Hoeflea sp. 108: one gene and its partner. The main gene of each other region encodes a partner of the protein of the gene in region 2 in a complex. Links are inferred from orthologs where the notes say so. Each region holds a gene or a part of one and is shown on either strand. Other genes may lie near its edges.

The links.
Region 1: the proteins of B015_RS0108195 (region 2) and tldD are in contact, whole or in part, in a solved structure (PDB 5NJ9), measured with the Escherichia coli proteins. The link is inferred for Hoeflea sp. 108 from one-to-one orthologs.

Annotation. Positions count from the first base shown.
Region 1 is NZ_KB890024.1:1,253,340-1,257,326, forward strand. The notes cover bases 620-3,584. They hold tldD (metalloprotease TldD), read right to left. Parts: upstream 2,826-3,584; coding sequence 1,413-2,825; downstream 620-1,412. Other genes in these bases: B015_RS0106190 (DUF4274 domain-containing protein), read right to left, coding at 620-1,256; B015_RS0106200 (invasion associated locus B family protein), read right to left, coding at 2,911-3,429. Outside these bases: B015_RS0106185 (class I SAM-dependent RNA methyltransferase), read left to right, coding at 1-228; more of B015_RS0106190, read right to left, coding at 243-619; coxB (cytochrome c oxidase subunit II), read left to right, coding at 3,817-3,987. UniProt on the Escherichia coli protein: Metalloprotease involved in CcdA degradation. Suppresses the inhibitory activity of the carbon storage regulator (CsrA).
Region 2 is NZ_KB890024.1:1,681,322-1,685,277, reverse strand. What follows is about bases 430-3,363. They hold B015_RS0108195 (TldD/PmbA family protein), read right to left. Parts: upstream 2,602-3,363; coding sequence 1,258-2,601; downstream 430-1,257. Other genes in these bases: B015_RS0108190 (MATE family efflux transporter), read left to right, coding at 2,756-3,363; B015_RS0108200 (3'(2'),5'-bisphosphate nucleotidase CysQ), read right to left, coding at 462-1,271. Outside these bases: B015_RS0108210 (lysophospholipid acyltransferase family protein), read right to left, coding at 1-121; B015_RS0108205 (DUF4170 domain-containing protein), read right to left, coding at 136-384; more of B015_RS0108190, read left to right, coding at 3,364-3,956.

The DNA.
Region 1 (3,987 bases), 430 kb from region 2 along the record:
TTCGATCCGCCGAGGGCAGGGGCGGAAGACCAGTGCAAGCAGATCGCCCGGTCCGACGTGCCTTATGTCGCGGCTGTGTCGTGCAATCCGGCGACGCTCGCGCGGGATCTCAGTATTCTGATCGACGGCGGTTACACGCTGAAGAGCGTCACGCCCATCGACCAGTTCCTCTGGTCGCATCATGTCGAAGCGGTGGCATTGCTGGAGAAGCTGAAGCGCCGACGCTGATCTGAGAAAACCTCTCAGCGGACGAGATAGAGCCCGTCTTCACGGACCTCATAATGCGTCGAAAGCGCGTCGCGTCCCTCGAACGGTGTCGAAAGCAGATGGACCGGCTGCGGCCACGGAACAATGTGTCCTCGCGCGTCGAGTTCGGCTGCGCGACGCACCAGCATGTCGAGGGTCGCACGCTGGTCGTTGTCATGGCCGACGCAGGAGAGATTGAGGCGGGAAATGGGATACAACCCGACTTCGGAGCGCTCGCAGACCGTCCTGACGATTGCCTGAACATGATGGGACCAGTCTTCGTTCTGCTCCATGGTCTCCAGTTGCTTGTAGGCATAGGCCCCGATGTGGGCAATGGTCAGCGCCGCGGTGGCGCGGTCGCAATCCGGCTGCCTGACGATCCAGTCGATGATGTCGAGCGTTGCGCCGTGGTCGAAGCTCAGTCCACCGGCAAGCAGGTGCCAGAGATCCGGGTCGCCGTTGCCCGGCAGCCATTCGCCGATCTGGTCGACCGGCTTGAACAGTTGCGCGGCGTGGCCTTCCGGGGGCTGTGCCTGCGTCGTCAACTGAGCGCTGTCCGTTAGCGGCACGACCGCATGGCTTGTCCGCGCATCCGGCTCGTCGCTTACAGGTTGATCCAGCGTGACGCTGGAATCCTCGCCGACCATCCTCCTGATATATTCGAGGATCATCCGCTCGCTCTCGGAAACGGTGCGGCAGGCTGCCCGGAACGAGCGATCGTCGAGTGTTATGGCCGCCTGGGCAAGTTCGGCAAGACGGGCCTCCTCGCGCGTCAGCCTGTCCGGCGAGAACGGCCGGTCGCCGCGCGCCTGCTGGATTGCCCAAGGAATGATCGAATTGGCCTGCCCGCCGCCGATCGAGAGTTGTGGCATGCTGATCGCGGCGCGGCGTTCGGCAAACGAACGGCGCGCCTGTTCCTTCGCCCGCCGCGAATAGATGCGATAGGCAATCAAGATGGCGGCCGCCAGGCTGGCGGCATACCATGCTCCGATCGGCACACTATCAAGCATCGCAAATGCTCCGGCGGCTGCGGCCCCAGATGTATCAGGATATTCTTGAATACTGGTTTAGAGATTCGGTCCAGAGGGCTTGGGGCGCCGCGCGTGCGAACCGACGCTCCAAGTGCTTGAATCTGCGCCGTGGCGGACGATCCGCCGCCGAAACGATCAGACCCGCGTGCCGCCGACGGTCATCTGGTTCATCCGCAGGTGTGGCTGGCCGACGCCGACCGGCACGCCCTGTCCGGCCTTGCCGCACATGCCGATGCCGGTATCGAGCTTCATGTCGTTACCGACCATGGTGACCCGATGCATGGCGTCGGGACCGTTGCCAATCAGCATCGCGCCCTTGATCGGCTGGGTCACCTTGCCGTCCTCGATCATGTAGGCCTCGGTGCAACCGAACACGAACTTGCCCGAGGTGATGTCGACCTGGCCGCCGCCGAAGGACACGGCATAGATGCCGTTCTTGACCGAAGCGATGATCTCTTCCGGCGTCATGTCGCCCGAGGTCATGTAGGTGTTGGTCATGCGCGGCATCGGCTGGTGCGCGTAGGATTCGCGGCGGCCGTTGCCGGTGGCGTTCATGCCCATCAGGCGGGCATTCTGCCGGTCCTGCATGTAGCCGACCAGCTTGCCGTCCTCGATCAGCACGTTGCGGGCGCTGGGCGTGCCCTCGTCGTCGACCGTCAACGAGCCGCGGCGCTCGGCGATCGTGCCGTCATCAACGACGGTGACGCCCTTGGCTGCGACCTGCTGGCCCAGAAGTCCGGCGAAGGCGGAGGTCTTCTTGCGGTTGAAGTCGCCTTCGAGGCCGTGACCGACGGCCTCATGCAGCATGACGCCCGGCCAGCCGGAGGACAGAACGATATCGAAGGTACCGGCCGGCGCAGGGATGGCTTCGAGATTGACCAGTGCTTGGCGCAGCGCTTCGCTGGCGGCCGTCTGCCAGCTGTCTTCGGTCAGGAACTCGTCGAAATTCTTGCGTCCGCCCGCACCATAGGAGCCGCTCTCCTGGCGGTCGCCGTCGCCGACGATCACCGACACGTTCATGCGAACCAGCGGGCGAATGTCGCGCACCACCTGGCCGTCGCCCCGCAGGATCTCGACATGCTGCCAGGACGAGGCGAGCGAGGCGGTGACCTGCCGGACGCGTGGATCCTTTTCGCGCAGCCAGGCGTCGATCTCCTGCAACAGCTTGGCCTTGGCCTCGAAGCCGGGCGAGTTGATGGGGTTCTCTTCGCCGTAGAGATGACGGTTGGTGCGGGCCGGAGCAGCGGCGAGCGTGCCGCTATAGCCGCCCTTGACGGCCGAGACCGCATCCGAAGCGCGCAGCAGTGCCGCTTCCGACAGGTCGCTCGAATGGGCGTAGCCGGTGGCCTCGCCGGCAACCGCGCGCAAACCAAAACCCTGGTCGGTGTTGAAGTTGGCGGTCTTCAGACGTCCGTTGTCGAACATCAGCGCCTCGCCCTCGCGATATTCGACGAAGAGTTCGCCGTCATCGGCGCCCTCGATCGTCTCGGCGACGATCTTGCGCACGCGGTCTTCTGAAATGTCGAACTGGCTGAGCAGGGTGGTCATGGCGCGTCGCCTCCGAAACGGGGAACTGATTAGTCCCGATGTAGGCGACGCGGAGGCTCCGGACAATGTCTCCGGCGCCAGGTGTTTACGGCAGTGCCGCGAAACCTTCGGCGAAGCCGGTCAGGTCGACGGGGATGCCGATGCCTTCCTCGGGGGTCTGGAAGACGATGAAGGTGGCGGACTTGCCGGTCTTCAGCGTGTCGAGCAGCTGCTTTTCGAGGATCACCTCGGCATAGCAGCCGTCCTGGAAGCAGCGGACGAAATAGGCGCGGCCGATATCTTTCTGGTCGACATTGAGGCCCAGGCCGTTGGGAAGCAGCACGCCGAGCGGCGCGAGCACGCGCAGGATTTCGGCCTTGTTGTCGGCGGTGCGCAGCACGACCACCGAAAGGCCCATTTCCGGGCGGTCTTCGGCGATGACGTTCTGCATCATCACGCATTGTTCGTTGGTGGCGCCCGCCGGCCTGTCGCAGATGATCGACCATGCGCCATGGGTGGACTTGACCGTGCCGCTCTGCTGCTGCTGGGCGCCGGCGCTGACAGGTGCCAGGAAGGCGACAGCGACCAACACCTTCGCCAAGGTTCCAAACAGCCCAGACTTCATGACGGCTCCATTGCGAATCACGACAATTCAGGTCGTGCGGTCTGCAAGTAAATAACAAGACGGCCGCTTCGCCATCCTGCTAACTCGGTTTTTCCATTCATTCGGGGTCAATTTGGCCCGAATTGCGACGCCTTTTTTGGGCATAGCTTAAAACATGCGGGCAAATTGCCTCGTCCGCACGCGCGTGACAACCAACTAGCGCCAAACGGGTCGCGGCGCCAGCCCGCGAGCTTGCGCGCAAAAATGCCGCATGAGTTACGCCTCTGCTTCCTTGCGGTTATAAAGAGAGTATGGTTTGAACCACCGAACGTCTCCGGGATTCCCATTCCGGAGCGGCACGATGTCCTTGCGGCTACGCCCGCACGGAAATGGGAGATACTGAGGGCGATGAGAAAGATCTTTGCTAGCGCCGTCGCGGCGACTGCTTCCCTTGCCAGCGTCGCGGCCTATGCGGCTCAGCCGACGCCTTGGCAAACCACTTTCCAGCCGGCCGCGACCGGCATCATGGAACAGATCACCTGGTTCGAGCACTACACTTTGTGGTTCATCGTTCCGATC
Region 2 (3,956 bases):
CGATCGCGCCCTTGGCAAAGCGCGACTTGGCGAGCGGTTCGCGAATGCGGCGCCAGAAACTCTTGGTCGCCGACTTGGCACGCTTCTTCTTCGCCGCAGGCCTCACGGCCGGCGACGCCATGCGGGACCGCTCCATCAGTTGCCGGCCGCCTTCGCGTCCGGCTCCAGCAGCCTGTGCAGATGCACGACGAAATAGCGCATATGCGCGTTGTCGACGCTCGCCTGGGCCTTGGCCTTCCACGCCAGTTCGGCCGACTTGTAGTCGGGGTAGATGCCGACGATGTCGAGCGCGTCGAGGTCGCGGAATTCCGTGCCGCCCAGCGTCTTCAGCTCGCCGCCGAATACCAGGTGCAAAAGCTGCTTCTTACCGTCTTCTTCGGCCATCTCAGTCCTTGATTCATCATATGCGGGGTCCGCCTGATCTAGACCAAAGCGGGCCGTTTTGGAACAGTTTCCAGTTTCTATTGCCCGTCGTGGGCTGCGATCACCTCGGCCATGGCGTCGAGCAGTTCGCCACTGCCGGCCATCAGCGCCCCATGGACGATTTTCTCGCCAGCAAAGGCAGGCAAGTGCCCGCTGCTGTCAAGCAGCCGGCCGCCTGCTTCGCTCAATATAAGCTCGGCGGCGGCAATGTCCCAGTCATGCGCGTTGGGCTTGACGAAGGTGGCATCCAGCGCGCCGCTGGCAATCTTGGCGACGCGATAGGCAAGCGAAGGAATGTAGGCCTCGCGGTCGAGCCTGACCTGCCACTCCTCGGGCAGTCGGTCGATCATCGGCTTGGGCCCGGCGATGCTGAGCCGTTCACCGGCAGCACGAACAGCAATCCGGCGGCCATTGAGCCAGGCGCCGCCACCCGATGTCGCCCAATAGGTCTCTTCACGCGCCGGACATTCGAGCACACCAACCAGCGAGCGGCCATTCTCGACCACCGCGGCACTGACGCACCAGGCGGTCCTGCCCTCGACAAAGCCGCGCGTGCCATCGATGGGATCGACGACGAAGGTGCGGCGGGCTTTCAGGCGGTCAAGACTGTCGGCGGTCTCTTCCGACAGCCAGCCATAATCGGGCCTCGCCGCCATCAGCGTTTCGCGCAGGTAGCGGTCGGCGGCATAATCGGCTTCGCTGACCGGCGAGTTGCCGCCCTTGAACCACACCTCCGGGCTCTTGCGGAAATAGCGCATGGCGATACGACCCGCCTCGGCTGCCGCATCGCGCAGCAGTTCGAGGTCGGCAAGGATGTCGGCTTTGTCTGCGATCTCAGTTTCCGGCAAGGGTCATGCCTTCGATCAGCAGGGTCGGCGCCGCCGTGCCATAGTTGCGATCGAGGTCGCTTGCCGGCACCATGCGCAGGAACATGTCCTTCAGGTTGGAGGCGATCGTCACCTCCGACACCGGCCAGGCAAGCTCGCCATTCTCGATCCAGAAACCCGAAGCACCACGGCTGTATTCGCCGGTCACCATATCGACGCCCTGGCCGAAGACCTCGGTCACGTAGAAGCCGCTCTTCAGCGAACGGATCAGCTCCTCGGGCGACCTGTCGCCGGGCTCGATGGAGAAATTGGTCGAAGACGGCGAAACAGACGAGCCACCACGAACGCCGCGGCCGTTGGTGACGAGACCGAGTTCGCGGGCCGCCGACGTCGACAGGAACCAGTGATTGAGCACGCCGTTCTCGACCATCTTCAGCGTCGAGCCCTCGACGCCCTCGCCGTCGAAGGGACGCGATGCCTGGCCACGGCGCTTCAGCGGTTCGTCGACTGCCGTGATTGCGGCAGATGCCACCTGCTTGCCCATCATGTCGCGCAGGAAGCTGGTCTTGCGGGCAACGGATGCGCCATTGATCGCGCCGGCAAGGTGGCCAGCGATGCCACGGGCGACACGGGGGTCGAAAACGACATCGACCGGGCCGGTGGCCGCCTTGCGCGCGTTCAGTCGCTTGACAGCGCGCTCACCTGCCTTGCGGCCAATTTCATCGGCGGCGTCCAGATCGGCAAAATGGGGACGCGAGGAATATTCATAGTCGCGCTCCATGGCCGTGCCCTCGCCGGCAATGACGCTGGCAGAGCGTGAAAAGCGCGAGCCGACATAATGGCCGACGAAGCCATGCGACGTCGCAAGCACCATGCCGCCCAGTCCGGAGGCCGCGCCCGCGCCGGACGAATTGGTCACGCCCTTGACGGCAAGAGCGGCTTCCTCGGCCGCAAGCGCATCTTCCTTGAGCTGCTCGGCGGGAACCACAGTTGCGTCGAACAGGTCGAGATCGACCTGCGACTTGGCCAGCTGCGACGCATCGGCCAGTCCCTGGAAAGGATCTTCCGGCGACACCCTGGCCATGGCCACCGCACGCTCGGCCAACGTCTTCGGGTCAGACGAGGCGTTGGCGGAGACACTCGCTACCCGCTTGCCAACGAAGACACGGAGCGAAACATCCTCGCTCTCGGACGATTCGGTGCCCTCGACCTTGCCGAGACGCACCGAAACACTGGTGGAGCGTCCACGCACCGCCACCGCATCGGCTGCGTCGGCACCGGCCCTTTTTGCAGCCTCGACGAGGCTCGCCACCCGGTCGGCCAGTTTCGCGGCGTCGTTGGTATCGTTCATGAGCGTGTTCCGATTGCTTGCGGCGCTTCCGGCACCCGGGGCGCATGGCCTGTACCACCCATCTATTGTCCCTGACCGCCTTGTGCAATGGGCGGACGCGTGGTCAAACGGCCTCGCAGCGGCTTCTCGCCGTCGAATTCATTGGGAAATCAGCATGTCCAGTCAGCCGCAGGCCGCAATGCCGGCCAAATTCACCACCGGTTCGACCATGCGACACGTCATCGTGATGACGGCGACCGGTTCGGTTGGGCTGATCGCCATCTTCATCGTCGACGCGCTGAACCTGTTCTACATTTCCCTGCTCGGCATCGAGGAATTGGCCGCCGCCGTCGGTTTTGCTTCGACACTGCTGTTCTTCACCGTCTCGATTTCCATAGGCTTCACCATCGCCTGCGGCGCACTCGTTGCCCGCTGCCTCGGGCGCGGCCAGCGCGAGGAAGCAGCACGCATGGGCGGCGCCTCGATGGTGTTCATGGGGCTCGCCACGCTTCTGGTCACGGTCGCTACGATGCCGTTCCTGCGCCCGCTGCTTTCGATGCTCGGCGCAACAGGGGCGACACTCGATCTCTCCACCCGCTTCCTGCAGATCGTCATGCCGTCTTTCCCGATCATGGCGCTCGGCATGTGCGCCACAGGAATCCTGCGCGGCGTCGGTGACGCACGCCGGGCCATGTATGTGACGCTCGGTGCAGGCGTCGCCGCGGCGATCTTCGACCCGCTGCTGATCTTCGGCTTCGATCTCGGCCTCGACGGTGCGGCCATTTCCACCGCCCTTTCGCGCTGCGTGATGCTCGCCATCGGGCTTCATGGCGCCCATGTCGTGCACAAGTTGATCAAGCTGCCTGACCTGACCGAACTGCGTGCGGCGGTGAAGCCCTTCTTCGCCATCGGCCTGCCGGCGATGCTGACGCAGGTCGCCACCCCCGTCGGCAACGCCTTCGTGACAATCGAGATCGCCGCCTTCGGCGACCAGGCGGTGGCCGGCTGGGCGATCATCGGCCGGCTGGTGCCGGTCGCTTTCGGCGTCATCTTCGCGCTGTCCGGCGCGGTCGGGCCGATCCTCGGGCAGAACTACGGCGCGCGCAAATTCGATCGCCTGACATCTACCATGCGCGACAGCCTGCTCTTCACCATCGGCTACGTGCTTGTGGTCTGGGCATTGCTCGCCGCCTTCGCCCATCCCATTGCCAGCGCCTTCGGCGTGCATGGCGTGGCGCGCGATCTGGTCGTGTTCTTCTGCCTCTTTGCTGCCGGCAGCTTCCTGTTCAACGGCGCGATCTTCGTGTCGAGTGCTGCCTTCAACAATCTCGGCTATCCGACCTATTCGACCGTCTTCAACTGGGGCCGCTCGACAC